One region of the Arthrobacter sp. G119Y2 genome, then DNA from elsewhere that is predicted to be linked to it. Evidence: riboswitches for the same ligand, from Rfam matches in the RefSeq annotation. Region 1 holds a riboswitch; each other region holds the start of a gene.
What was found. A riboswitch is a leader RNA that binds a small molecule or an ion and turns the genes downstream of it on or off. The one in region 1 is predicted to bind S-adenosylmethionine.
Positions count from the first base shown of each region.

Region 1 (7,114 bases):
ACCATGGCCAGGTGCTCATCAATTTCCGTCACGACGGGCTGCGCGCCGCCGAGGCTGATGTCGATGCCGTCCAGGGAAAGGTCCATCCCGTTCTCCCCGCCGGAATCGCCGTCGGAAACCTTCGCGAAAGCGTCCATGACGCCGTGGTCTTCGGCCTGCTCTTCGGCGGCTTCCCGGACACGCTGCAAGGCATCGCGTTCCTGCGGGGGCACCATGGTGAAAACGCCCACCAGGTCTTTGTCCTCCACGGCCTCGATCAGCTTCTCGGCGGCGGATTCGGCCGAACCGGCGCCGCCGCGGATCATATTCTGGACGTAGAAGTAGCCGCCGATGCCGGCCGCGGCCAGGGTCAGGAGCACGCCGACGCTGATGATGACCCTGCGGCTGGGTTTCTTGAATCCGTCGGCGGTGTCGGCGGCGGCGGGACCGGCGGCGGCAGAACCGGCGGCGGGCGTCTGATGCCCGGTGACCGCTGCGGTCCCGGTCTCCCGGACAGCGGGCCCGCTCGGGGCGGCATCATCGCGGGGAACAGGTTCGCGGCATGAACCGCAGAATTTCCATTCCGGCTGGAGCTTGGCGCCGCAGGACATGCAGAAACTGGACAAAGTTTTTCCCCCGAAAAACAGGGGAATGCGAGTGTAGCTATCCCCCGATAAAACAACACTCTTACAGGGAGGAGCCTAGCATGCGGGTGCAGGAATAAATCCCTGCCAATAACGCTGCCAATTTGCAGTGCCTTGCACTAATTAACCTTGTGCTCATTAAAGCCGTCGGCCGTTCCCGGAATTATCTGCTGCTTCATCCTGCAGCGGCAGTTCATCAGGGGACGGAAGGTGCGGTGAAGGTATAGGACTGGCCTGCCCCTTCACCGCACCCACGGCTGCTCCGGCCGTCTGGTCAGGGGCCGCTACTCGCAGCCGACGCCGTCGCCGTCCCGGTCCAGATGCGTGCCGTAGCCGGGGCTGCCGATGTAAACCGGCGCCGCTCCGGCGTTGCGGGCTGCCGTGCAGTTCGGGTAGTAGGCCGGCGCGGGCGGTGCAGGAGCCGGGGCGGGCGCGGGGGCCGGGACCGGAGCCGGGGCGGGAGGCTCCGGGGGAATGTACTGCTGCGCCGCCTGCTCATCGGCCAGGCGCTGGGCCTCAGCAGCCTGGGCATCGGCTAGCGCCTGGTCATCGGCGATGCGCTGCGCTTCTGCTGCCTCTGCGGCTGCCCGCTCGTCAGCTTCCTTCTGGTCCGCTGCCGCCTGCCGGTCCGCGAGGATCCGGGTGGAACTGTCCTTGTCCATCCAGATCAAGGCGCCGTCGTCGTCCTCGGTGCAGACAAAGACCACCGATGTGCTGGACGAGAATGACGGCGTGGGAGTGCTGGTGGCCGAAGGCGAGGGGGACTTGGTGGGAACCCGCGACGCCGAGGCCGACGACGACGGCGTCGGGCTGGGGCTGGCCGCGGTCCTCACGGTCTCGGTCTTACCGGCTCCGAAGCACGGCTTACCGGCGACGACCGTGGAAGTCGCCGAAGGAGTCGGAGTCGGGGTTGCGCTCCTGGTTGCGGACGGGGAGGAGGAAGCCGCAGCAGGTTCCGCCTCTTCGGTTCCGCAACCCGCGACGGCCAGGACCACCGCTGTCAGGCCGGCAACCGCGAGAGCCCGCTGACGCCGATGCTGTTCCGATCTGCCGCCCTTGGCCGATTTTGGGCAGGACTGTATAGGTCGAAATAGCAAAGGATCCCCCGGGACGTTAGCAACATTTTTAGATGCAATTGCATCAGCCATAGAGTAACAGTGCCTGTGCAGGACGTTTGACCGTCATACAGTCCCGAACCTAGCCGCAGTGCCCGCTACCGCCGAAGGCCCTTTTTTACAGCCGCACGGTTTTACAGCCGCACGGTCCGAAAGCCCACCAGTTGGAAACGCCCGATCCGCAGCGTAAAGACCGGCCATTCGACCGCGGGCCCGCGGGCCGGCTCCGGCTTTGCCTTTCGCTCTCCGGTATCTCTTTCTCCGGTGTCTCTTGCCGCGGCGTCTCGTTCTCTGGCCACGCGCCGCGCCTCCCGCCACCTGCGTCTGGATTCGGCTTCCGCCAAGCGTTCGCGGTGCACGGCGCGGGCCAGGTCTATCGTCATTGCCATCTGCTTCTCCTCCGCTCGGGATACTTCACGCTAGGTCCGAAAAAAGCGCGGGTGCAGCGGCGATGCGGACATGTCGGGTCCGTATCACCAGAAAGGGCTTACGGCTGGGCTGCCGCAGTTGTCAGGATCCTGAGGGCTAGCCGCTAACTGCCCGCCCGCAAGCCGGGAACGGGCCGCAGCCCTGTCCTCCGGTCAGCCCCGCCGGGTACCGTAGAAGAACGCTTCTTCCGGAGGTCTTGTATGGACTGGCTGGCAGTGTCCCTCCTGGCCCTCGCGGCGCTCGTTCTGGGAACCGCCGCCGGCTGGAGCATCCGGGCAGGCATTGACCGCCGCGACGAAAATGCGGCCCTGAACGCACTCGTCACGGATCTGCACCTGAAGCGTCCGCTGGCCCCGATCGAACCGCAGGTGATCCAGGGCGCCGGCGACGAGGAACGCTGCCGCGCCACCGTGCTGGATGCACGCGAGCGCATGATCGAAACCCTCGCCCATCTGCGCAGCGGATCCGCCAACACCGATGTGCTGATGCGCATGTCCGCAGCCTGCACCCGCTACCTCCGTGATTCCTCCCGGGCGCCGGAGCGGTACCAGTTCGCACTGATGGAACTGCGCGAAACAATGGTCGACGGCGTGAAACTGCTCAGCGACGCCGGGCGGCGCGTGCGTTACCGGGCACCCGGGGAACGGTCCGCCGCCAAGCCCGCCCGCACGCCGTCGCGCCGGCCGAACCGCCTGCTCCGCGGACGTTTATGACACCTGTGTGACGCAGGAAGAGACGCATGACGTCACGCTGCGGAGTTTGCGGCAACGCGGCGTCATTCTCTTGCCCGGGCGGCCTCCGCCAAGCTTCCATGGTGGTGTCCGCTTCTCGAATCCGGACATTTCCCATCCAGAGCGGCTGAGAGACCTGGCTCGTTGACGCCGCAGCAACCACCCTTCGGGGCCGGTGCTCATGCCAGGACCGATGGACTCACTTCCCCGTTGGGCCCTAGCTGCAGAGCTGTGCAGCAGCGGCTCCTGCGTGCTCGAATGCCGTGTTCCTCGGTGCGACCCGAGAGGATCCCATGCACGACTCCCCCCGATCCCCCCGCATATTTGCGGCCCGCACCTCCCGCACCTCGGTTGCTTCCCGCACTCCCCTGCGGGTCGCGGCGCTCCTGGCCGCGGCGGCACTGACCCTGTCTGCCTGCGGATCCGGTTCCCAGACAGCAGGCGCCAACGCCCCAGCGGGTACGTCCGGTGAACCGGTCGACGGCGGCACGCTGGTGTACGCCGAGGTCACCCCCATCAACAACTGGCAGACCCAGGCCGCGCGGTTTTACGAGAAATCCAACGTGCTGAACTCGGTGCTGGACCGGCTGACCTACTTTGATCCGGAGAAGGGTGAGCTGGTTCCCTGGATCGCCTCGGCCTTCTCGGCCAACGCCGACAGCACCGAATTCACCTTCACCATCCGCCCCGGCGTCACGTTCAGCGACGGCACCCCGCTGGACGCCGCGGCGGTGAAGGCCAACCTGGACAGCTTTGGCCTGGGCCTTCCCGCCGCCCAGATCCAGCCGAACGTGGACTTCGCCGGCTACCAAACCAGCGAAGTAACCGGCACGGACCAGGTGGTGGTCACGTTGAACGCCCCGAACTCCAACTTCCTGCGCGCCACCTCCTCCGTCACTGCCGGACTCGTCTCCCCGGCCACATTGCAGAAGGACGCGGCCGGGCAGTCGGCCATCTCGTCCATTTCCGGCTCCGGGCCCTTCGTCTACGAATCCGAAAAGCCCGATGAGGAAGTCGTGCTCGCCAAGCGGGACGGCTACGCCTGGGCTCCGGACGGGGCGGAGAACCCGGGCGAGGCCCACCTGGACAAGGTGGTCATCAAATACCTGCCCGAGGTCGCGCACCGCGCCGGCGCCGTGCAGTCCGGCCAGGTAGATCTGGTCCGCGGCCTGCAGCCGGTGGACGAGGCCGCACTGGCATCCAGCGGCAACCAGGTGCTCGCGGCCGACGGCGTGGACCTCACGGTGAACATGGGAGCCGTGCGGACCGGCAGCGGAAAGCTGGCCGATCCCGCCGTGCGGCAGGCCCTGCAGGCGGGCATCGACCGGCAGACCATCAAGGACACGGTGCTCTCCGAGAGCTACACTCTGGCGGCGTCGGTCCTGAACCACCAGGCCCCCGGATTCGTGGACCTGAGCGCTGACCTGGCCTACAACCCGGAGAAAGCCCAGCAGCTGCTGGACGACGCCGGCTGGCAGGAAGGCAGCGACGGCATCCGCGAGAAGGACGGCGAGAAACTCGAGGTCACCGTCACCAGCTCCAACAACTCAGTGGTCATCAAACCGGCCTTCGAACTGATCGAGCAGCAGTGGCGGCAGATCGGCGTGAAGCTGAACAACCGTGCCGGCGACAACACCTTCCTCACCACGGCCATGCCCGATCCCAAGGTGGAATTCTTCGGCACCCGCCAGTTCATCTACGCCGGACTCGGTCCCATCTTCGAACCGGCCAACAACACCATGACGCACACCTCGGACCCGGAGCTGAACGCCCTGTTCGCCGCCGAGCGCGCCGCGGCCCCGGGCCCGGAACGGGACGAGGTCCTGGCGGCGGAACAGCAGGCGCTCGTGGTGGACAAGGCCTTCTCCCTGGTCCTCTGGGACGAAGTCCAGGTCTACGGCGCGCACCGCAACACCCACATTGACTTCACCTCCGGCACGGCGCCCATCTTCCAGAGCGCCTGGAAAGCGGACGGCTAAGCATGGCCCGCTATCTGGCGCACCGGATCGGGCAGGCCCTGCTGGTGGTCTGGCTCGCCTACACCCTGATTTTCCTCGCCGTGCAGCTGCTGCCCAGTGATCCGGTCACCATCTTCCTGACCTCCGATTCCGCGGTGGACCAGGCCGCGATCGACACCATGAAAGCCCAGTACGGCTACGACCAGCCGCTGCTCATCCAGTACCTGGCGCAGCTGGCAGCGCTGCTGGGCGGCGACGTCGGCTACTCCCTGACCTCGGGCGAACCGGTGACCGAGCGCATCGGCGGAGCCCTCGGTTCCACCCTCGCGCTGGCCGGCTCGGCGCTGGCGACCGCCGTCGTCATTGCCCTGGCCGTGGTCGCGGCGGCCACCCTGGCACCGTGGCCGGTGCTGCGGCGGGCTTTGGCGAACCTGCCGCCGCTGTTTTCCGCCGTACCGGTGTTCTGGCTGGGGCTCGTGCTCTTGGAGCTGCTCTCCATCCGGCTGGGCCTGCTGCCGCTGTTCCCCGACGGGTCCTTCCTGTCCCTCGCCGTCCCGGTGCTCGTGCTCGCCGTCCATGTCTCGGCGCCCATGGCGCAGGTGCTGCTCAAGAGCGTGGAGCAGGTTTACCGGCAGCCGTTCATTGACGTGCTCCGGGCCAAAGGCGCTTCTCCGGCCTGGATCTTCTGCCGCCACGCGCTTCAGAACGCCGCCGGACCCGCCCTGTCCATCCTGGGCATCACCGTGGGCACGCTGTTCGCGGGATCCGTGATCACCGAAACCGTGTTTGCCCGCGCCGGCCTCGGCTCGGTGGTCCTGCAAGCGGTCACCACCCAGGACGTGCCCCTGGTCCAGGGCCTGGTGCTGCTCACGGCCACGGTGTTTGTGGCCGTCAACCTCCTCGTGGATCTGCTGCACCCCCTGCTGGATCCGCGCATCCTCAAAGACGCCAGGCAGGGTTCAGCCCCCGCTTTGGCCTCCTGACACCGCTCTCCCGAGGACTTCCCATGACTTTGCTTTCCCCTTCCGCAGCACCCGGCGACGTTGCGCCCGGTGCAGCAGACCCGCCCGCCGCACCGGCACGACGACGACGGCGGCCGGGTTTCCGTCCCGCCCTCGCCCTGACCCTGCTGCCGGTGCTGCTGATCGCCGCGGCGGCGCTCTTTCCCGGGCTCTTCACCGGACAGGATCCGATCAGCGGGATCCCGCAGGAGAAGTTCCAGGCCCCCACTTTCGAGCACTGGTTCGGCACCGACCACCTGGGTCGGGACGTGTTTGCCCGCGTGGTGCACGGAACGTCGCAGACCTTCCTGACCGCCGGCCTGGCCGTGCTGATCGGACTCGTGGCCGGAACCGGAATCGGAGTCCTCGCTGCCACCGGCGGACGCGCCGCTGACGCCGTCACCATGCGTCTGGTCGATGTCCTGCTCGCCGTTCCGGGCTTCCTGATCGCGCTGATCATCGTCACGGCGTCCGCCCCGGGGCCAGTGTCCCTGGGCCTGGGGGTGGGCATCGCCGTCATCGCCTCCTTCGCCCGGGTGGTCCGGGCCGAGGTCCTGCGGGTGCGGAACCTGGAGTTTGTCGAGGCTGCCTTCCTCACCGGCGGCACCTACTGGACCGTGCTGCGCCGGCACCTGCTGCCCAACGCCGCCGGCCCGGTGCTCTCACTCGTCGCCGTGGATTTGGGTGCAGCCATCCTCGTGGTCTCGTCGCTGGGTTTCCTCGGCTTCGGCGCACCTCCGCCCGAGCCTGAATGGGGGCTGCTGATTGCCGAGGGCCGCCAGTATCTGGGCACCGCCTGGTGGATGACCACCCTGCCCGGCCTCGTCATTGTCGCCGCCGTGGTCCTGCTGGCCGCCCTCGGCCGGCAACTGCTCAAGAGCTTCCGGTTCTGAGAAAGGAATCCCGCATGAACTCCTCCACAGGACCATCCTCCCTCCCGTCCGCCGCTGACTCTCCTGTGCGCTCCCTGCTCTCGGTGCGCGGCCTGACCATCGAGTACGGCCGCGCCCTTTCCCGCTCCGGCAACACTGCCGCCCCGGCGGCCGCCGGCGTCGACCTCGAGGTGAACCGCGGCGAAGTGGTCGCAATCGTCGGCGAATCCGGGTCCGGAAAATCCACTCTGGCCAAGGCCATCATCGGGCTGCTGCCGGATACCGGGCGCATCACCGCCGGGACCATCACCTTCGACGGCCAGGACCTGACCGGCCTTGCCGACGGCGGCTTCCGGCGGCTGCGCGGCCGCCGGATCGGTCTGGT
Region 1 covers NZ_JBBPFS010000008.1:132,374-139,487, reverse strand. The annotation lists gene WKB88_RS16210 (hypothetical protein) at 1-590, opposite strand, end outside; gene WKB88_RS16205 (excalibur calcium-binding domain-containing protein) at 908-1,285, opposite strand; gene WKB88_RS16200 (hypothetical protein) at 1,266-1,652, shown strand; gene WKB88_RS16195 (hypothetical protein) at 2,368-2,880, shown strand; SAM riboswitch class I at 3,010-3,098, shown strand; gene WKB88_RS16190 (ABC transporter substrate-binding protein) at 3,192-4,877, shown strand; gene WKB88_RS16185 (ABC transporter permease) at 4,880-5,839, shown strand; gene WKB88_RS16180 (ABC transporter permease) at 5,863-6,750, shown strand; gene WKB88_RS16175 (ABC transporter ATP-binding protein) at 6,765-7,114, shown strand, end outside.

Region 2 (7,114 bases), on a different contig from region 1:
CACGATCACCGGCAGGTAAATGACCACGCGGTCTCCGCGGCCGATGCCCAGCGCCAGCAGCGCGTTGGCGGCGCGGGAGACCTCGCGCTGCAGATCGGCGTAGGTAACAGTGCGGCGGTCACCGGGTTCGCCCTCGAAATGCAGGGCCGCCTTGTTGCCGCGGCCTGCGGCCACATGGCGGTCCACGCAGTTCACGGCGACATTCAGGGTGCCGCCGGCGAACCATTCGATCGAGGGGACGCTGTATTCGGCGTCGTCCTCGGGCGTTTGCGGCCCGCTCAGGCGCTGCGGCGCGGCGAAGGTGTGGGCGGTGTGCCAGGGCTGCTCCCACTGGAGCCGGCGTGCGGCGGCTTCCCAGAACGCGATGCGTTCGTCCTCCGTGGCGGGATCGACGGCGCCGGCCGGGTCAACGGTGGCTTCGATCGTTGGGATCAGGCCCATTTCTTCACGGCCCCTTTCTCTGCAAGTCCCAGGAGCGCGTCGGTGGCCTTGCCGATGAGGGCAAGCAGGACGATGGCCAGCAGCAGCCGGTCGGTGCGTCCGTTGTTCTGCGAATCGATGAGCAGAAAGCCCAGCCCCATCGAGGAGGCAATGAGTTCGGCGGCAACCAGGAACAGCCACGCCTGGGCCAGGGCCAGCCGCAGCCCGGAGAACACGGCGGGGACGACGGCGGGCAGCTGCACCGTTCTCAGCAGCTTCAGCCCGTTCAGGCCAAAGGCCCGGGCAGCTTCGACCAGGTTCCGGTCCACGTGGCGCAGGGCCAGGGACACTGTGGTGAACACCGGGAAAAACGCGCCGATGGCGATCAGGGTGATCTTGGAATCCTCACCGATCTTCAACCACAGGATCAGCAGCGGCACCCAGGCCAGGGACGGTACGGCGCGCAGCGCACCGATCACCGGGCTGAGCAGGACCTCCGCCAGCCGGGACAAGCCCAGCAGGGCACCCAGCGCCAGCCCCAGCAGGGCGCCGATGACAAAACCAATGAGCACCCGCTGGGTGGAAATGGCGATGTGCTGGCCCAGCTGGCCGCGGTCGATGAGGTCGAGGGCCGCGGTGTAGACGGCGGCGGGGGAAGGCAGCTGGACGGCGGTGAAGACACCGGCGGCCGTGCTGAGCTGCCAGGCTGCCAGCAGGACGGCCGGAACCACCAGTCCCAGGGCGAGCCGGATCCAGCGGCGGGAAAGCAGGCCTGCGGGTGCAGTTTCCCTGCTTGGCCCGGAAGGGGAGGGTGCCGCCGCAGCTCCGGTGGCGGCCAGGCCTGCCCGGGAGACGGGAACGGCACTGTTGCCGGTGAGGTACGGGGTTTCGAACTGCGTCATCAGGACTCCTTGACGGCGTCGGGGTCGGCATTACGCACGTAGGAATCGTCAAAGAGGCTGTCCAGGGCGGTGTCGATCTTGGCCTGGTCCGCAACGTCTCCGGTCTCCACGAGCGTGGGGCCGATCTTCTCCAGGACGCTGCGCTGCGCCTCGCCCGGGGCGGGGTCGACGTCGAGGTTGCTGCGTTCGAGCACCACGGTCTGCGCAACGGCCAGATCCAGTCCGGCGACATCGGCGAGGATCTGCGCGGTTTCCTCCGGGTTCTCCGCAGCCCAGGCGCGGGCCTTCTCGTAGGCGTTGACGACGGCCTGTGCCTGCTCGGGATCCTCCTCAAGGAACGCCTCATTTGCGGCCAGGATGCCGTAGGTGTTGAAGTCCAGGTTCCGGTGGACCAGCCGGGCACCGTTTTGCTCGGCGCCGGCCATGATCGGGTCAAGTCCGGCCCAGGCGTCCACCGAACCGTTCTCCAGCGCGGTGCGTCCGTCGGCGTGCTGCAGCTGCTCCACGGTGACGTCGGTGAGGCTCAGCCCGGCCTCTTCCAGGGCCTGGACCAGGAAGAAATACGGGTCCGTGCCCTTGGTGGCGGCCACCGACTTGCCCTTGAGGTCCGACACGGAGGTGATCTCCGAATCCGCGCCGACTACCAGCGCTGACCACTCGGGCTGGGAAAAGACGTCGATGGCCTTGATCGGGGACCCGTTGGCACGGTTGAGCAGCGCGGCGGAACCGGCCGTGGAACCGACGTCCACCGCTCCGGACCGCAGATTCTCGTTGGCCTTGTTGGACCCGGCGGACTGCACCCACTCCACGGTGACGCCGTCCTCCGCGAGCGTTTCCTCCAGCCAGCCCTGGTCCTTGATGATCAGGCTCAGCGGGTTGTACGTCGCGAAGTCCAGGGTGAGTGTTCCGCCGTCGGCGGTTCCGGCGTTCGCGGCAGATTCGGAATCCTCCCCGGCCACGCAGCCGGTCAGCAGCAGGGACGCTGCGGCTGCGGCCGCGGCGAGGGCCTTGATGGGGGAGGAAATCGGAGAGGAGCTGCGGGAACGGCTGTTCATGGGAGTTTCTTTCTCTGGGAAGTCTGGGAAGCATGAGTCAGTGCCGCAAAAGGCACGGGAGGACCGGGAGTGCGCCCGGGAACCGGGGCGCGTCCCGGGAGGGCGGCAGCCGGGATGGTTCCGGGAGGGGCGCTGGACGGCTAGTGGCGGTCGACGCCGAGGCGGGCCAGGAGCTCGCCGCGCATTCGTGCCAGCTCCGCCGACGCGCGGTTCCGCGGCCGGCTGCCGGGCACGGTGATGGTGTCCGTGATCGTGGCGCCGGGGGTTCCGGGCTCTTTGCCGAGGATGATGATGCGGTCGGCCAGCTGGAGGGCCTCGTCCACGTCGTGGGTCACCAGCAGCACGGTGGTGGGGGTGGCCCGGTGCACTGAGAGCAGCAGGTCCTGCATCTTCAGCCGGGTCAGTGCATCCAGGGCACCGAAAGGTTCATCGAGCAGCAGCACCCCGGGGGTGCGGGCCAGTGCCCGGGCCAGCGAGGCGCGCTGCGCCATGCCGCCCGAGACGGCCCGCGGCCGGTGCTTGGCGAAGGACGCCAGTTCCACCAGTTCCAGCAGTTCGGCGACCTTGGCCTTGCCGTTTTTGGCGCTTGTGCCCTTGGGCAGTCCCATGGCGATGTTGGCCTGCAGAGTCTGCCAGGGCAGCAGCCGGGGTTCCTGGAACGCGACGGCGCAGCGGTCGTCGATTCCGTTCACGGCAGTGCCGTTGATCAGGACTTCGCCGGTGCTGGCAGGATCCAGGCCGGCAGCGGCACGCAGCAGCGTGGACTTTCCGCAGCCGCTGGAACCCAGGATGGCCAGGACCTCGCCGGGGGAAACTTCAAAGGTGATGTCCCGGAGGACGAGGTGGGCCTCAGGTCCGGTGCCGAAGCTGCGGCCCAGGCCGGAAAAGGTCACGGGAAGCGCGGAGCCGGCGGGTGCCTGCCCGGAAACAGCGGGCGGGGCGGCGGCAGGGGACTGTGAAGCCAAGGCGGTCATGTTAACTCTCCATCGGTCCTGGCAGTAGCACCCTACGGAAAACGCCTTGGGCCGGTTACGGCCTCCTGCGGCGTTGTCCTCGTTATTGCCGTTCCTCAAGGAGAAGGTACGGCAACCAGGGTTGCTGCGGCTTCACTGATCCAGGTCTCTCAGCCGCTCGGGATGGTCAAGTGCTACTAAACGCGCCATTCGGGAAACGGGCAAGTCCCCGGCGTAATATTTCGCTGCGCTGCCCTGGCGGCCCACAAGCCGGTGCAGGCTGTGGATCATCATCTGCGCAGGCTTTCGAGGGCAGGGTGGGCCTTCAGTCCGTGCTCCCCGTAGAGTGCCCAGACCAAGTAGGCGATGGCCACCGGCGCCTCCGCTCCTCCGATCAGAAGCGGTTCCGAGGAGTGGAATTCGAGCACCATGCTGTTGTTCTCCGGCTCGGGATAACAAACGGAGACGTGCGCGTAATAGAAGCTGAGCCACCTGCCGTTTGCTTGGCAGATAATCCTCCGGTCGGTCAGGAACATTTGACTGTGCTGGGAATCGCGCCACTGTTGGCGCGATGCAGCCTGAGCTGCCCGCCGTCGTGATCTGTTGGCTAGGGCGGTAACTCCGAATCCTGCTAGGACAAAGGCAGGCTGCCCCCAAAAGAATCCCGATGTATGAACATAAGTTCCGTTGAGGCCGTAAAAGCGTGCATAATCCGCTCTGATTGAAAGGTGCACTGTTTCGCCCGGTTCCAGAACGATTCCCCACACTTCAAGGGACGCCGGCCGGTGTCCCGCCGAGAGTTGTGCAACCAGGTTTCTGGCCGCGGCCCATGAGTTCTCGTAGTTTTGTTGAAGATTTGCCTGGGCCTGCTCCGATTTGGTGAGATGGCCGCCGGACCGCCGATAGCCGCGGAAAACGCGGTAACCGTTCCGCACCGTACGGATCACCAAAACAATGGTGAGCACAACCCACATCAGGAAAATGGCGAGTTGAATGAGGGCCTGAACATTGACACTGCTGCCGGACTGGAGGTTGATGTTTGTCCCCAGGGCCGCGCCGAGATAAAGCGCAAAAACACCAACAAACGGCACGATCCAGCTCAGGTGTCTTTTCATGTCGCACACAATAGCGACTGGGCGCGCCAGCGGAAGCGTGTTTTGGGTCCGGCAACGGGCGGGACCCCGGCCGGCGGCAGGAGTGGGCAGCAACGGGCAGGTTCACAAAAGGTCATTGACTTCCCAAGCGCTGCAGTGCTGTGCAGATACTGGAGCCGAAGGATCATGAGTCCCAACGCGAAGCTCTGGCTGGTTGGGCGGCAACCCTCTTCTCCGTAGCGGGGTGCCCCAGATGAGGATCCGGCCGTCCCGCGTCCGCGGACGGCAAGTACGGCGCTCCTTTGCGGGTGCGTCCCGTTCCGAAAGGTTCCCCATGTCAGAGCAGAGCATCCCCGCGACCGAAGAGAGCAGCCGGCGGCAGATCCGCTTCAATGCCTTCGACATGAACTGCGTGGGCCACCAGTCGCCGGGCCTGTGGCGCCACCCGCAGGATAAGTCCGCCGAGTACACCGACCTCCGCTACTGGGCGCATCTGGCCAGGACCTGCGAAAAAGGGCTGTTTGACGGCATTTTCCTCGCGGATGTGCTGGGCACCTACGACGTGTACGGCAGCTCCAACGAGGCCACCCTGCGGCAGGGAACCCAGGTTCCGGTCAATGATCCGCTGCTGCTGGTGTCCGCGATGGCCCTGGTCACTGAACACCTCGGCTTCGGCGTCACTGCCGGAACCGCGTACGAGCATCCTTATCCGTTTGCCCGCCGGCTCTCCACGCTTGACCACCTCACCAACGGCCGGGTCGGCTGGAACGTCGTGACCGGGTACCTGCCCTCCGCCGCCCGGAACCTGGGGGCTGAAGACCAGCTGGAACACGATGAGCGCTACAACCACGCAGATGAGTACCTCGAAGTAATCTACAAACTGCTGGAAGGCTCCTGGGAGGACGGCGCCGTCGTCCGCGACAAGGAGACCGGCGTTTTCACCGACCCGGCCAAGGTTCATGACATCAACCATGAAGGCAAGTACTTCAAAGTTCCGGGAATCCACATCAGCGAGCCGTCGCCGCAGCGCACGCCGGTGATTTATCAGGCCGGCGCCTCCCCGCGAGGCATAACGTTTGCGGCTGCCAACGCCGAGGCGGTATTTGTCGGAGCGCCCACCAAGGAAAAGCTGAAGGCAACGGTCACGAAAATCCGGGACGCCGCCGAGGCCGCAGGCCGGGACCGGCATTCCATCCGGATCTACACGCTGATGACCGTTATCACTGCCGCCACCGCAGCAGAAGCCGCCGCCAAACACGAGGACTACCAGCAGTACGCCAGCCATGAGGGTGCCCTGGCGCTGATGTCCGGGTGGATGGGCGTGGACCTGTCCGGCTACAACCTGGACGAGCCGCTGGGCAACGTGAAATCCAATGCCATCCAGTCCGCCGCGGGCAACTTCCAGAAGCCCAAGGACGACGGCGAACCCTGGACGGTGCGCGACATCGCCGATTCAGTGGGGATCGGCGGACTGGGGCCGCGGATGGTGGGTTCGGGAGCGGAAATCGCCGAGGAGATGATCCGCTGGGTGGAAGAGACCGACGTCGACGGTTTCAACCTGGCCTACGCGGTTACGCCGGGCACCTTCGAGGACATCGTCGAGTTTGTGGTGCCCGAACTGCAGAAGCGCGGCGCCTACCGGACCGAATACAGCGCCGGCACCCTGCGCAACAAGCTGTTCAACCGGGGAGACAAGCTGCCGGAGGAACACCGCGGCGCCTCGTACCGGCTGCAGCCGGCGGTGTATTAAACCGGAGTACGCAAGTCGGCTCTGCCTCCGCCGCCATTGACCGTACCCGGGCCCGCTCCTACGTTTGAAAGGTGGCGCATCCAATCCGGTGCGTCGTCCCCAGCCTGTGCAGGAGCATGCCATGGAACACTCTCCCAGCGCTTCCGGAATCGCTCTGTCCGCAGACGGAACCCGCATTGCCTGGTCCCGGCAGGGCAGCGGCCCGCCGCTCGTGATCGTCGATCCCCTCACGGCGGACCGCAGCAGCTCCAGCACGCAGGTTCTTGCCGACCTGCTTTCGGAGAACCACACGGTTTACACCTATGACCGGCGCGGCATGGGGGAGAGCGGAATGGGGGAGGAATACACGGCAGAGTCCGACGTCGATGACTTGCTGGCGGTGGTGCAGGTGGCCGGCGGTTCCGCGAGCCTTTACGGGTTTGCCTCCGGCGCTTTCCTGGCGCTGCGCGCCGCTGAGGAGTCGGCGGTGATCACCCGGGTGGTGGCGCTGGAGCCAACTCTGGCGCTGGAGGAAGGTGAGGACGAGCTTCTGCTCCTGCAGACCGAACTTGAAGGACTGGGCGGCGTCCAGGTCCCGGTTCTCGTTCTGGCGGGCAGCACCAGCGGCGACGAAACCCAGGACCTGGCCCGCCGCGCCGCGGCCGCTCTCGATGAGGGGGAGTTCCAGCTGCTGGAGGGCGATACGACGAGCGTGCCTGACACAGCGCTTGCGGACGCCATCGAGTCCTTCCTGAACTAGCGCCGGCGAAGTATCCGGCGTCGCCAGCTCAGCCCACTCCCTCCAGCCGCTCTGTGATCCGGGCCAGGGCCAGCTGCTGGGCCGGATTCAGTGCGCTTTGCCGGTACTCGTCAAAAACGGCCGTGACGGCGGACTCGTCCGCGGCCAGAAGCTGCCCGGAACCCGCGATCGCGTCCCGGACGGGAACAGCGACTGTTTCCA
Region 2 covers NZ_JBBPFS010000004.1:470,540-477,653, forward strand. The annotation lists gene acs (acetate--CoA ligase) at 1-441, opposite strand, end outside; gene WKB88_RS11600 (ABC transporter permease) at 432-1,322, opposite strand; gene WKB88_RS11605 (aliphatic sulfonate ABC transporter substrate-binding protein) at 1,322-2,377, opposite strand; gene WKB88_RS11610 (ABC transporter ATP-binding protein) at 2,518-3,351, opposite strand; gene WKB88_RS11615 (hypothetical protein) at 3,621-4,445, opposite strand; SAM riboswitch class IV at 4,607-4,722, shown strand; gene WKB88_RS11620 (LLM class flavin-dependent oxidoreductase) at 4,759-6,174, shown strand; gene WKB88_RS11625 (alpha/beta fold hydrolase) at 6,296-6,913, shown strand; gene WKB88_RS11630 (MerR family transcriptional regulator) at 6,942-7,114, opposite strand, start outside.
Region 2: it holds a riboswitch for S-adenosylmethionine, as region 1 does, so the genes downstream of both, WKB88_RS11620 (LLM class flavin-dependent oxidoreductase) here and WKB88_RS16190 (ABC transporter substrate-binding protein) in region 1, are expected to answer to the same signal.

Region 3 (7,114 bases), on a different contig from region 1:
CTGGCCGGACGGGCTGTACACGGCACCGTCGGATGAGGCGCTGGCCTACGACATTCAGGCTGCGAAAGACCTCGGTTTCACCATGCTGCGCAAACACATCAAGATCGAGCCGCTGCGCTGGTACTACCACTGCGACCGTCTCGGCATGCTGGTCTGGCAGGACCTGGTCAACGGCGGCCGGTCATACCGGCACGCGGTCGTGACTGCGCCTGCGGTTGGCGTACCGCACCGCGACGATAGTGACTATGCCGCCTTCGGACGCTCCGACGAGCAGGGCCGGGACGATTTCCGCGGCGAGCTGCGCTCAACGGTCGAGCTGCTGCGCAACTGCACCTCGATTGCCGTGTGGGTGCCGTTCAACGAGGGTTGGGGCCAGTTCGACGCGAATGCGGCAACGCAGCTGTTGCGCGAACTCGACCCCACCCGGACCATCGACCACGCCAGCGGCTGGCATGACCAGGGCGGGGGAGACCTCAAGAGCGTGCACGTTTATTTTGTGCCGTTCAAGCTGCGGAAGGGGTGGCTCCGGGACGGCCGCGCCGTCGTGCTTTCCGAATACGGCGGGTACAGCCTGCGCGTGCCGGGCCACACCTTCAATGAGAAGGAGTTCGGGTACCGGCGCTTCAAGACCCCCGAGGCCCTGCGGCAGGCGTATAAAAAGCTGCACCGGCGGCAGATCGAACCGGCCGTGGCGCAGGGGCTGGCCGCCACGGTCTATACCCAGCTCACGGATGTGGAGGACGAGGTGAACGGGCTGCTCACCTACGACCGGCGGGTGGTGAAGATCGACGCCGGGACGGTGCGGGACCTCAACGCCGGGCTCATCCGGGCGGCGGCCGGCGCTGTTCTGCCGACGTTTCGGGACTGATCGGTATTCCCCTCCGCTTTGACACCATTGCTCCGCTGCGCAGCGGAGGGATTGTCACAAAGCGGAGGGTTTCTCACAAAGCGGAGGGAATCAGCGGCGGCCAGGTCGGGGCAGCCCGGCCCGGACCAGACGCTGCACCAAACCCTCCGGGTGCTGGGGCGGCCGGGTGATGTCATTCCAGGACCAGCGGACAAATCCGACGCCGGTGGCCCGAATGGCGTCTTCCCGGCGTTTCTCCCGCAGGAGGGTATCCCACGACGGTGCGATGCTTCCTTTGCCGCTTCCGTATTTCACCGCACCGTCGAACTCCCCGACGAGCCTGTGCCCGGGCCAGTAAAAGTCAGTGCGGAACCGCCCTGCCGCAGTGTGGAATTCATGCTGGAGCTCAGGCTCCGGAAAACCCTGCCGGTACAGCACGGCCCGGGAGTAGGACTCACCGGCTGACTCGGAGAGGGCCTGCGCGAAGTCGATAACCCGCCGCGCCCGGAGTTGTTTGGGACGGCCGGGCAAATGCTCCGCCAGCTCGCGAAGGTGTTCCTTCCCCAGGCCGGGAAGACCACGAACGGGATCCGGGCGAAGAACATGATCCATGGCAGGGACTGCACGCTCGAAGTCCAGATAGGCAGCCATGTCCAGGACCGTATGCGCACGGGAAGTTACGGGGAGCCCGTCCCACGCGGTGACCGGTTCCAGCAGCCGGCGCTCGGCCCAGCGGAGATCCCCGCGGCGTCGGCCATGGGTGGGATGAACGGCCAGCAGCAGTACTTCGGCTGACTTCCCAATGACAGGCAGTCCCCAGATGATTGCGGCGGATTGTTGAATGAGGATGCGCTGCCCCGGCACCTGGGCGACAGCGGCCCGGATTCGTGCCCGCTCCCGTTCCCAGGGAGACAGAATCCGCCAGTCCTCCGCCTGCATGTACACACCAGGGCGGAGACGGACGAGTTTGCCCGATCGGCAGCTCAGCGCCAGGGAACGCCGGTCCGTACCATTGGTTTCGGCGTCGGCTGAGTAAATGAATGCCGGGTCCATGCCTCAAGGCTGGACGGGTTGCGGACCGCCCGCCAGCGCAAGAGGCCCGGTTGTGGACAGCCCTCCGGTTTGGGGAATCCCTGCCACTGCGCAGCGGAGGGATCCGGACAAACCGGAGGGATCCGGACAAACCGGAGGGATCCGGACAAAGCGGAGGGATCCGGACAAACCGGAGGGGTCAGGACAAACCGGAGGGGTCCGGACAAACCGGAGCGGCGCAGCCTAAATCTCGACCAGGCCGTTCGCCGTATTGAACGTGACGGACATGATACCGGGGGTTCCCTTCGGGGAAATCCATGTGACGCCCACATTTTCCAGCGGCTCTTCAACCGGCGTGCCCAGCCACCGGGTGACCCGCTCGGCGGATCCGGCAATGGTCAGCGAATTCAGCTTCACGGCACCGGGCATGCCGGGCAGGGCAGCGGAGGGATGCAGCGGCTCAGTGCCCTCGTCCCAGCGCAGCATGTAGGGCACCTGGGGGTCGGCGATGAGGCCGTTGATGCCGATCTGGCGCCAGGTCAGTTCCTGGCCGTCGGGAAACTTGCGGTTGCCCGGGACCGACTCGCGGCCTAGGCGCTCTTCAAACGGAGACAGATCGTCCACTGCAACGCACCAGCCCATCCAGCCGCCGCCGCATTCGGAGCGCTGCCGCACAGCCTGTCCGAAAGGAGCTTTGTCTGATGCCGGGTGGCTCAGGGCCTCCACCACCTCGACATACTGGTGGTTAGCCAGAGGAAGAATCATGTTGCGGGTGCCGAAACGGGGGTGGACGCCACCCTTGACGAAGTCCGCTCCCAGAGCGGAAGCAATCCTCTCGGTCGTGGCCAAAAGACCGTCGGATTCACAGGCATAAGATACATGGTCCAAGCGCATGCGGCCCATAATTGCACGTTGTGACCGACCTCTCGACCAAGGTAACCCTAACTGCGTGTACTTACTTTTTCTGCCCGCGGATCGGGTGCTTTTCCGCCGCTGAACACGGCCCGGGAATCCCTGCTCTTGAGGGCAGGGCCGCTGGCAAAAAATCTACGATGTGCTTATTGATGACCTGCCCCTGGCGAACGTCGTCGTCCAGTGCCCCAGCACGGTAAGCCGTACTGCCCGCTCAGCAGCGCCGCTGCAACGCAGGGAAATGAACCGTCACAGAGGTTGCGGGGTTCGGGGTTATCCGTTTTCATTGGGGGAATAGGTCATGAGTGCCAGCAGATAGCCCCGGCTTGCTGGCCGGCAACCCTCCAACCGCGGTGGGGTGCCCCGGGTGAAGACCTGGCTGTACGTCAATCGGGCGTACGGCAAGCGCGGGTCACACGTGGCTGCCGGCTCTTTCCCGGCTAGAAGTCTCGATGCGGCCCCTGGTCAATAGGGAGCAATGCCATGTCAGGAAACTGGTCCTTCGAAACCCGTCAGATCCATGTGGGACAGGAGCCCGACGCCGTCACCGGTGCCCGTGCGCTGCCGATCTACCAGACGACGTCGTTCGTCTTTCCCAGTGCCGAAGCGGCAGCCAACCGGTTTGCCCTGGCTGAGCTCGCGCCGATCTACACACGAATCGGCAACCCCACCCAGGAAGCGGTGGAAAACCGGATCGCGTCCCTTGAAGGCGGACTCGGTGCGCTGCTGCTCGCCTCGGGCCAGGCCGCGGAGACCTTCGCAATCCTGAACGTTGCCGAAGCCGGCGACCACATCGTCGCCAGCCCCAGCCTGTACGGCGGCACCTACAACCTCTTCAAGCACACCCTGAAGAAGTTCGGCATCGAGACCACCTTTGTGCAGGACCCGGACAACCTCGACCAGTGGCGCAGCGCCGTGCAGCCCAACACCAAGGCGTTCTTCGGCGAAGTGGTCTCCAACCCGCGCCAGGACGTCCTGGACATCGAAGGCATCAGCGTCGTCGCGCATGAGGCCGGCGTCCCGCTGATCGTGGACAACACCCTGTCCACCCCGTACCTGATCCGGCCCATTGAATGGGGAGCGGACATTGTGGTGCATTCGGCCACGAAATACCTGGGCGGCCACGGGACCTCGATTGCCGGTGTCATTGTCGATTCGGGCAACTTCGACTTCGGCGCGGATCCGGAGAAGTTCCCCGGGTTCAACACCCCGGACGAGAGCTACAACGGCCTGGTATACGCCAGGGACCTGGGCGCCGACGGCGTCCTGGGCGCCAACCTCGCCTACATCCTCAAGGCCCGGGTGCAGCTGCTCCGCGACCTCGGCTCGGCCGTCTCACCGTTCAACGCGTTCCTCATCGCCCAGGGGCTGGAGACGCTGAGCCTGCGGGTGGAGCGGCACGTGGCCAACGCCGTCGCGGTTGCCAACTGGCTCGAAGCGCACGACGACGTCATCTCGGTCGCCTACGCGGGCCTTGAGTCCAGCCCGTGGTTTGAGCGCGGTCGCAAGTACGGGCCGCGCGGCACCGGTGCCATTGTCTCCTTCGACATCACCGGCGGCATCGAGGCGGGGAAGCGCTTCGTGGATGCGCTGGAGCTGCACTCCCATGTGGCGAATGTGGGCGACGTCCGTTCCCTGGTGATCCATCCGGCGTCGACCACGCACAGCCAGCTGGGGGCCGAAGCCCAGCTCGCCGCGGGGGTCAGCCCCGGCCTGGTGCGGCTGTCCGTCGGCATCGAGCACATTGACGACATCATTGCCGACCTCGACGCCGGCTTCCGGGCCGCCAAGGGAGCGTAGCGATTCGCGTGACCCTGCCGTCCACGGTGCCGCAGCACCCCGCCCCCGCCCGGGACGGGGTGCTGCGCCATGCTCACATCGGCGGCCTGGATTTGGAAACCGGCGGGCACCTGCCGCAGGTGACACTCGCTTATGAGACGTGGGGCAGGCTCAACGCCGATGCGTCCAACGCCGTCCTGGTGGCCCATGCCCTGACCGGCAGCACACATGTTGCCCGCGGGGACACCGGGGAAGACGGATGGTGGGACGCGCTGGTGGGTCCGGGGAAATCCGTGGACACCAACCGATTCTTTGTGGTGGCCGTCAACATGCTCGGCGGCTGTTACGGCTCCACCGGACCGTCCTCGCCCGATCCGCAGGGCCTGCCCTGGGGATCGCGCTTCCCGTTTGTCACCATCCGGGACTCCGTCCGCGCCGAAGCCCGGCTCGCGGACCAGCTGGGCATCCGGTCCTGGCACACGGTGCTGGGCGGATCGCTGGGCGGGGCGCGGGCCCTGGAATGGGCCGTTACCGAACCGGACCGGGTGCGGCGCTGCGCCGTCATTGCCTGCACGGCAGCCAGCTCGGCCGAGCAGATCGCCTTTGGACAGGCGCAGCTTGAGGCCATCCGGCTGGACCCGCGCTTCAGCGGCGGCGACTACTACAACGGCCCGACGCCGACTGCCGGCCTGGGCCTGGCCCGCCGGATAGCGCACATCACCTACCGTTCGGAGCCGGAGCTGGAGTACCGGTTTGGGCACCAGCCGCAGACGCAGGAGGACCCGCTGGGTTCCGCCCTGCCGGCCGAACGGGGCCGGTACGCGGTGGAGAGTTACCTGGACCACCAGGCCCGCAAGCTGGTGGAACGGTTCGATGCCAACAGCTACTTGGTGCTGACCGAAGCGCTGATGAGCCACAACGTCGCCCGCGGCCGCGGCTCCCTGGAACAGGCGCTGGCCGGGGTTACGGCGGAGTTCTTTGTTGCCGCCGTGGACTCGGACCGGCTCTACTTCCCGGAGCAGTCCGAGGTCCTGGCGGCCGCACTGCCCGGCAGCGTGGAGGTGCACACCATCACGGCGCCCATTGGCCACGACGGGTTCCTTACCGACGTCGAGCAGATCGGTGTTCCGCTCAGGAAGCGGTTCTTCGGATCAGCGTGAGCGCGCCGGAGCCGCACGGGTGCTCTTGCCAAGGCGGTCCGGCCGTGGAAGAACAATGACATGGGTGATTCAATTCGGGTTGCGGCGCAGGCCCAGTGCCCGCCGGCGGAACTCTGGCATGCACTGGTGGACAACCGGGCCGCGTGGTGGCCCGGCATGGATTTCACCCCCAGTCCCGGGTCGCCGCTGAGCGAGCGGGCGGCGCAGGGTCCGGCCGACGACGGCGGTGAGCAGCGCGCCACGGGCACCGTGCTCGCCGTGGCCCGCGACAGGCTTTTGTCCTTCCGCTGGACCAAACCCGGCTGGAACGCCCACACGGTGGTGAGCTTCCTGCTGGACGCGGTTCCGGGCCCGGACGCCGAAACCGATTACACCGACGTCGTCATCACCGAAAGCGGCCTGGGCACCCTGGCGGACGGGGACGAGGTGGCGCGCACCCACTCCGGCGCCTGGGCGGACCATTTGGCGACGCTCATTCAGCTGGCGGAAAAGGGTTCGCGGGGCTGACTGCTCCTGAATGATGCGGTGTTAGTCTTGCCGCCATGACACCGCACCGACAAGCCGGCAGGCTAGCCGGCGGAGCTCCGGCAGAGCCCGGGCAGAGCTCCGGCAGAGCTCCGGCATAGCCGGGCAGAACCCGGCCGCTTAGTCGGCCGAACCCGGGGGCATGCCCGGACCGCCGAATATCGGCCCGGCGAGGGGACGCTTGGCGGCAATGCCGTCGCCGGAGGAGCGGTGCCGCACCCGGCGCACCACCCACGGCATGAAGTATTCGCGGGCCCACGTCAGGTCCTCGGTGCGTGCAGTGCGCCAGCTCTTGGCCGGCAGCGGCTTGGGTTCCAGCGGTTCCAGGGTGTGCGGGACGGCGAGGGTGTCCAGCACCATGGCGGCAATGGTGTGGTGGCCCAGGGGCGAAAAGTGCAGCCGGTCCGGCGCCCACATCTCACGGGCGCTCAGCTCCCGCAGCGCCCACATGTCAGCGATGACGATGTCGTGGCGGGCGGCAATGGTGCGCAGGTTCTCGTTGTAAACGGCCACGCGGCCCCGGACACTGCCCAGCACCGGGGTGGTCCCCAAGTCGGGGCCGGTAAAGAGCACCACCGTGGCGCCGCTTCCCGCCAGCCGCGCGATCGCGGCGTCCATTTTTTCGGCCAGCTTGTCCGGGTCGCCGCCGGGACGGATGACGTCATTCCCGCCGGCGCAGATGGTCACCAGGTCCGGCTTCAGGTCCAGTGCGGGCTGCAGCTGTTCGCTGATGATCTGGTCCAGGAGCCGTCCCCGGATGGCGAGGTTGGCATAGGCGAAACCGTCCCGCTCGCGGGCCAGTTCCTCCGCCACTCTGTCCGCCCAGCCGCGGTGGCCGCCGGGGCTGTCCGGATTCGGG
Region 3 covers NZ_JBBPFS010000003.1:103,622-110,735, reverse strand. The annotation lists gene WKB88_RS07140 (glycoside hydrolase family 2 protein) at 1-868, shown strand, start outside; gene WKB88_RS07135 (hypothetical protein) at 959-1,900, opposite strand; gene WKB88_RS07130 (VOC family protein) at 2,123-2,773, opposite strand; SAM riboswitch class IV at 3,089-3,205, shown strand; gene WKB88_RS07125 (bifunctional o-acetylhomoserine/o-acetylserine sulfhydrylase) at 3,275-4,591, shown strand; gene metX (homoserine O-acetyltransferase MetX) at 4,600-5,730, shown strand; gene WKB88_RS07115 (SRPBCC family protein) at 5,791-6,237, shown strand; gene WKB88_RS07110 (SGNH/GDSL hydrolase family protein) at 6,376-7,114, opposite strand, start outside.
Region 3: it holds a riboswitch for S-adenosylmethionine, as region 1 does, so the genes downstream of both, WKB88_RS07125 (bifunctional o-acetylhomoserine/o-acetylserine sulfhydrylase) here and WKB88_RS16190 (ABC transporter substrate-binding protein) in region 1, are expected to answer to the same signal.

Region 4 (7,114 bases), on a different contig from region 1:
AGCTATCCCGCCGGCGGCGACCAGCGGCAGGTCGGATACTTCCGCGATTCCGCGCAGGAGTTCGTCCAGCGGCACGTCGCCGGGCGCTTTGGCGCTGTCCAGGGTGCCGCGGTGGCCTCCCGCCCCGGGTCCCTGGACGCACAGAACCCGGGCTCCGGCCCCGGCTGCTGCCCGGGCTTCATCCGGGTCCGTCACCGTGATGACGGTGCAGATGTCCCGGCCGGCGAGCTCGGCCAGCACGGCAGCATCCGGCAGCCCAAATGTGAAGGACACGACCGCCGGCTGCTCCTGCAGGACCAGATCCAGTTTGGCCGGCCAGCCGTCGTCGTCGTCCGGGTTCGGGTGTCCGGGCTCCAGCCCGGTGCCGGCCGCCAGCCGGTCCCGGAAAGCCAGCGCCGCGGCAAGCTTTCTGTCTGCCTCGGCAGCGGCGCAGGTATTGGCGGCGTAGGTATTGGCATGGTCCGGCACAAAGAGGTTCACACCGAACCCGGCACCGGTCAGGCTGCGGGTCCGGAGAATCTGCTCACGGACAGCGTCGGCGCTCTTGTAGCCGGCCGCCAGGAATCCGAGTCCCCCGGCGCTGCTGACCGCAGCCGCCAGTTCAGGAGTGGATACGCCTCCCGCCATCGGCGCGCCGAGGACGGGAAGCGGCAGGGAGTGCAGATTGAACATGCGGGTCCTCAGCAGGTTTTACAGGGTGACGGTGCCGTCGATGGATGTGACCGTGGATCCGCCCACCCAGATTTTGCCGTCGCGCGTGAAAACGCGGACCCGGCCGTCGCGCCTGACCGCCGTACCCTGCCTGACGATGTACCGCTCCGGTGCCAGCTCAGCGCCAATCAGCCACTGCGCCAGGCCGGCGTTAAGGCTTCCGGTGACGGGATCTTCGGTGATGCCGAGCCCGGGCACAAAGGCGCGGACCTCGTAGTCGGTTTCAGCGTCCGCAGGCTGCGCGCCGATGACACCCACGCGCAGGCTTCCCATGACAACCGGATCCGGCTTCAGTGCCAGCACCGCTGCGGCATCCGGGAGCAGCAGTCCCAGCCAGCCGGGTCCGTTGTCGATCCAATTGGAGGCAAGGATCTGGGTGCGGTCCAGGTTCAGGGCCTTCAGCGCCTGGTCAAGGACCTCGTCTTCAAGCGGTCCCGAGCGCAGCAGCGGCGGTGCGGCGAAAGCGGCAATGCCGGCATTGGCGTGCAGCGTCACGAGGCCGATTCCGCATTCCTGCACGACGACGTCGGGATAGCGCCGCTTGTTCCCGGCCTCCAGCCACGCGTGGCAGGTTCCCAGCGTGGGGTGCCCGGCAAAGGGAATCTCGCCGCCCGGGGTGAAGATGCGGACCCGGTAGTCAGCCCCGTCCCTGGTGGGCGGCAGCACGAACGTGGTTTCCGACAAGTTGGTCCACCGCGCAAAAGACTCCATGTCGGAGTCCGAAAGGCCTTCGGCTTCCAGAACCACGGCAAGGGGATTGCCCAGATACGGTTCACTGCCAAAGACGTCCACCTGTTTAAACCACCGCTGTTTCATAGCCAAACTCTATCCCCTGGCTGCCGGGAGTTTTATGAAGCGGAGTTTTACGAAGTAAGGCATCCGTTTGCAACCCTGCATCGGCCGCGCCTACCTTGGGAGAAGAATCAAGAGTTCCAGCCACGGGCCCTGGCCGGCTGGACGGCAACCCTCTCGCCGTAGCGGGGTGCTCCAGGTGACGATTCGGCCGCCCGGCGAGACTCTCCCGGCTGCGGCAAGTACCGCGCTGGTGGCGCCGCGGCCGTAATGGCCGCCGGCACCGCGCTTAAGGCAGAGGATCTTTCCACCATGTCCCTTGTTAGCGACCTTCAGCCGGCAGCCCTGCGCCGCGCCTTTTCACGTTTCCCGTCCGGCATTGCCGCTTTGTGCGCGGTGGTCGACGGAGAGCCGCAGGGAATTGTTGCCTCGTCCTTTACCGTGGGCGTGTCCATGGACCCGCCCCTGGTCCTGTTTGCCGTACAGAACACGTCCCGCACCTGGCCGGTGCTCCGGCCGGCAACGCGGATCGGCGTATCCATCCTGGGCTCCGAACACGAGGGAATCTGCAAACAGATCGCATCCAAAACCGGCGACCGTTTCGCCGGGCTTGACCTGCACACCGACGAGTCCGGTGCCCTGTTCCTGGACCGTGCCGCCCTGTGGCTGGAGTGCTCAGTGGAGAACGAGGTGCCCGCGGGCGACCACACAGTGGTGCTGCTGCGGGTTCACGGCCACACCTCCCACGACGACGCCCATGAGCCGCTGGTCTTCCACGGGTCGGCGTTCCGGCAGCTCAGCGTCCCTGAATTCGCCTGACCGGAAAGCGCCGCCGGGAACTGGAAATTGGAAGCCGCGTCAATTCATTTTCCGCGGCACATTCCTTGCCGGCACGGTCTCCGTTACCAAACCTTTACATCATGCCATGGACGGACTATTGTTCTTCGGATTACTTCGAAAGGAAGTAGCGGAGATGAGCACAAACAGAAATGTCCACGGCACATCACACAAAAAGGGAAAGCCCGGCAGCCGGCCGGGTTTGCCGCTTTCACGGAAGGCTTTGCTTCCGGCAGCAGTACTGGGCCTTGTACTGGCAGGGTGCACCGCGCAGGAGGAGCCGGAGGCCGCTTCCAGTAAGCCGGCCTCGCCCTCAGCCTCTGCCGAGGAGCCGGCCCGGCCGTCCTCTTCAGCCGGCGAGCCCGGCACAAACGGCCTCAGTCTGGAGATCGCGCCGAATGCCACCCAGGCACCCGGCACAGAGGCCTCGCCGAATGCCGCCCAGACACCGGATGATCCAGCTGTGCAGGCTCTGTTCCGGGCGGACAATCCCGTGAGCGTGGAAACTTTCTTTCAGCAGCAGCCGCAGTGGCGTCCCGCCAACGCTAGCGTCGTGCTGGAGGAATCCGGCAGCGGAACCGGCACCTTCGAGCTGCCCGCTATGGAACCGGGGACCAGCTTCACCTCTTATCTCACCTGCAACCAGCCGGGGGCCTACGACATCGAGGTTCTGGACGATGAGTCGGACCACCTTTCCACCGTCGGCAGTGACCACTGCAATGTCCCGATGCTGATGGGTTTCGAACATGTCATCATGCCGGGTGAAAATCCGGCGTCCATCACAGTAGACGGACCGGACGGGGATTACTGGCTTGTTGTCTACCATTTGCCGTCCCCCGTTACGGCGCCCGCCGCGGGTTAAGCAAACTGTCAGCACATTTCATCGGCCGGCACATTTCATCAAAAATAAACGTACCCGCCAGAAACAAAAGTGCCCGGCCGCATCAGCGGCCGGGCACTTTCATCGTTTATGAATCTTCCGAAAAAACTAGGCGTCGTCCTTCGCGGAGTCATCCTTCTTCGGCTCGGGCTTCTTGGCCTCAGGCCTGAAGTCGACACCGGCTTCCTTGCGCTGCTGGGCGGTGATCGGAGCCGGAGCGGCCGTCAGCGGGTCATAGCCGTTGCCGGTCTTCGGGAAGGCAATGACGTCGCGGATGGACTCGGTGCCGGCCAGCAGGGCCACCACGCGGTCCCAGCCGAAGGCGATGCCGCCGTGGGGCGGAGCACCGTACTTGAAGCCTTCGAGCAGGAAGCCGAACTTCTCCTGCGCGTCCTCCTGCGAGAGGCCCATGACCTTGAAGACACGTTCCTGCACGTCGCGCTGGTGGATACGGATGGAACCGCCGCCAATTTCGTTGCCGTTGCAGACAATGTCGTACGCGTAGGCCAGAGCGGATCCCGGGTCGGTGTCGAACGTGTCCATGAATTCCGGCTTGGGCGACGTGAAGGCGTGGTGGACAGCGGTCCAGGCGCCGCCGCCCACGGCAACGTCACCGGCTGCAACGGCCTCGGAGGCCGGCTCGAACATGGGTGCGTCGACAACCCAGACGAAGGCCCAGTCGTTCGGGTCGATCAGGCCGGTGCGGTGGCCGATCTCAACACGTGCGGCGCCGAGCAGCGCACGGGCCGTGGTGGTCTCGCCGGCGGCGAAGAAGATGCAGTCGCCGGGCTTGGCGCCCACCTTTTCCGCGAGGTTCTCCCGCTCGAAGTCGGTCAGGTTCTTGGCCACGGGTCCGGTCAGCGTGCCGTCCTCCTGGACGAGCACGTAGGCCAGGCCGCGGGCGCCGCGCTGCTTGGCCCATTCCTGCCAGGCGTCCAGGGTGCGGCGGGGCTGCGAGGCGCCGCCGGGCATGACCACGGCACCCACGTAGGGGGCCTGGAAGACGCGGAACGTGGTGTCCTTGAAGAAGTCCGTCAGCTCGGTCAGCTCCAGGCCGAACCGCAGGTCCGGCTTGTCGGAACCGAAGCGCGCCATGGCGTCGGCATAGGTCATGCGCTGGATCGGCGTCGGGATCTCGACGTCGATCAGCTTCCAGAGCGAGGTCACGATCTGCTCGCCGAGGGCGATGATGTCGTCTTCCTCGACGAAGCTGGCCTCGATGTCCAGCTGGGTGAACTCCGGCTGGCGGTCCGCGCGGAAATCTTCATCGCGGTAGCAGCGGGCAATCTGGTAGTACTTCTCGAAGCCGCCCACCTGCAGGAGCTGCTTGAACAGCTGCGGGGACTGCGGCAGCGCGTACCAGGAACCCGGGGCAAGACGTGCGGGAACCACGAAGTCGCGGGCACCCTCGGGGGTGGAACGGGTCAGCGTGGGGGTTTCGATCTCCACGAAGCCTTCGTCATGCAGCAGGTTGCGCGCAATGCGGTTGGCCTCGGAGCGCAGGCGCATGTTCCGGGACGGCGCCGGGCGGCGCAGATCGAGGTAGCGGTGTTTCAGGCGGGCTTCCTCGCCCACTTCAACGTGCTCGTCAATCTGGAACGGCAGCGGGTCGGAAGTGTTCAGGACAACAACCTTGTCCGCGATCACTTCCACCTCACCGGTGGCCAGCGAGGGGTTTTCGTTGCCCTCGGGGCGCTTCTGCACGGTGCCGGTGATCTGCAGGACGTATTCATTGCGCAGGCTGTGGAAGACGTCCTCTTCGCGAACGACCACCTGGGCGAATCCGGATGCATCGCGGAGGTCCAGGAAGGCAACCCCTCCGTGGTCCCGGCGTCGGGCCACCCAGCCAGCGAGAGTGACGGTCTGTCCAATATGCTCGGCCCTCAGGGAACCAAGGGCATGAGTGCGCAGCACAGCAGTCCTTTCAAGATTGCTTGCGGAAAACACTGTTCCCGCTCATTGTGAATACAAGGTCTCTTCATGAGTTTACCGGTGTTCACATCCTTTCCCAGCCAAGGGCACCGCCGGGCAGCCGCAGGCTGCGCAGGCACCGCCCCGCCCGACCGATCGGAGGGACGCGTGTCCGGGAGCTCCTCAGGGAAACAGCCGCTCGGCGGTTTTGACGCGGTGACCGTGGGAGTTGGCTGCATGGTCGGGGGCGGCATCTTCATCGTCCTGCCGCCGGTTGCGCAGGCGGCGGGCTTCGCCCTCCCGGCCGCACTGGCCCTGGCGGCGCTGGTTGCCTACTGCTCGGCGGCGTCAACGTTCCTGCTGAGCGCCGGACTGCGCAACTCGGGGCACCGCAACGAAGGCGGCACCACCCGTTCGGCCGCACGGGTCCTCCTGGGACCTTACATGGGCTTCTTCACCGGATGGACGCTGCTGTGTGCGCTGGTGCCGGCGGCTGCGGTGCTCGCCCTGGCCTTTGGTCTCTACACAGTGCCGGAGCATGCCCGGGCGGCGGCCGTTGGCGCCGCGGCCGCGGCCACTGCCCTGAACCTCTTCGGCCTGCAGCGCGGCACCTGGGTGATCCGTTTCATCTTGGCCTTCGTCCTTGGGGTACTGGGATTCGGGGTTGTGGTCGCGTTCAACGAAGCGGGCGGGCAGCCTCCGCAGCCCGGTGTCCTCGAGGATACGACGCCGACGGCGGGACTGCTGCAGGGGGCGGGATTCGCCTACTTCGCGTTTGCCGGATACGCCCGGCTGGCCGCCATGGGCTTCCGGGTCCGGGAGCCGGACCGTCTCATTCCCCGCGTGCTTCCGGCCGCTGTCCTTCTCGCCCTGGGCCTGTACATCCTGGTGGGGCAGTCGCTGCTTGCCTGGTTCTCCGGGCCCGGAGCCCTGGCCCTGGCCCCCGCTCCGCTGCGCGAACCGGTGGCTGCGGTGGGGCTGGGCATCGGCACGGGAGCGGTGGCGATCGCCGCCGGGGCAGCGGCCCTGTCGGGCGCATGGGTGCTGGTTGAAGGAACTGCCCGGACAGCCGAGGCCATGGCGGGCGACGGCGACCTTCCCCGGGTCTTCGGCCGCACCGGAGGCCCCCGGCAGGTGCCCTGGCCCGCTGCCGCGGCGGCAGGCGCCGCCGTCGTCGTCCTGGTACTGACCACGTCGCTGACAACTCTGCTGGGCCTGGCCTGCTTTGGCCTGCTCCTGCATGCCGCCATCACCAACCTGTGCGGCTACGCCCTGGAACAGCGCCGCTGGTACACGCCCCGGGCCGTGAACCTGGCCGGCCTGGCCGGCGCACTGGTGACGGCACTGAGCCTGCCGCCGCCGGCCATCCTGCCCATGCTGATCATCCTGGCGTTCGGGCTCGTGGTGCGGCTGACGGTGCGCCGCAGCCGCACGGGGAGCTAGGAACGCGCCTTGTCCTGCGCGCTCCGCCAGGAGCGGATCTCATCCAGCAGTTCCGCGCGGCGGGCCGGCGGGGCGAAGGACGCCTCCACGGAATTGACCGCCAGTTCCTGAAGCTGGTCCACGGACAGGTCAAAGGTGGACTGCAGCAGCTGGAAGTTGTCGTCAACGTAGCCGCCGAAGTAGGCCGGGTCATCCGAATTCACCGATACGTTGAGCCCGCGGGCCAGCATCTGCGGCAGCGGATGATCGGCGAGGGTGTCCACCGAACGCAGCCGGACGTTGGAAAACGGGCAGATGGTCAGGGGAATACGGTCCCGCACCAGCCGGTCCACGAGCTCGGAATCATCCAGGCAGCGGACACCATGGTCTATCCGGTCCACCAGCAGCAGGTCCAGAGCCTGCTCAATGTAATGTGAGGGTCCTTCTTCCCCGGCGTGGGCCACGCACTTCAGGCCCGCTTCCCGGGCCATCCGGTACAGCTCGATGAAGCCCTCCGGCGGGTTACCCAGTTCCGCCGAATCCAGTCCGATTCCGACGATG
Region 4 covers NZ_JBBPFS010000005.1:263,412-270,525, reverse strand. The annotation lists gene WKB88_RS13010 (nitronate monooxygenase) at 1-672, opposite strand, end outside; gene WKB88_RS13005 (PhzF family phenazine biosynthesis protein) at 691-1,527, opposite strand; SAM riboswitch class IV at 1,633-1,754, shown strand; gene WKB88_RS13000 (flavin reductase family protein) at 1,816-2,322, shown strand; gene WKB88_RS12995 (hypothetical protein) at 2,834-3,202, shown strand; gene aspS (aspartate--tRNA ligase) at 3,329-5,134, opposite strand; gene WKB88_RS12985 (APC family permease) at 5,300-6,574, shown strand; gene WKB88_RS12980 (adenosine deaminase) at 6,571-7,114, opposite strand, start outside.
Region 4: it holds a riboswitch for S-adenosylmethionine, as region 1 does, so the genes downstream of both, WKB88_RS13000 (flavin reductase family protein) here and WKB88_RS16190 (ABC transporter substrate-binding protein) in region 1, are expected to answer to the same signal.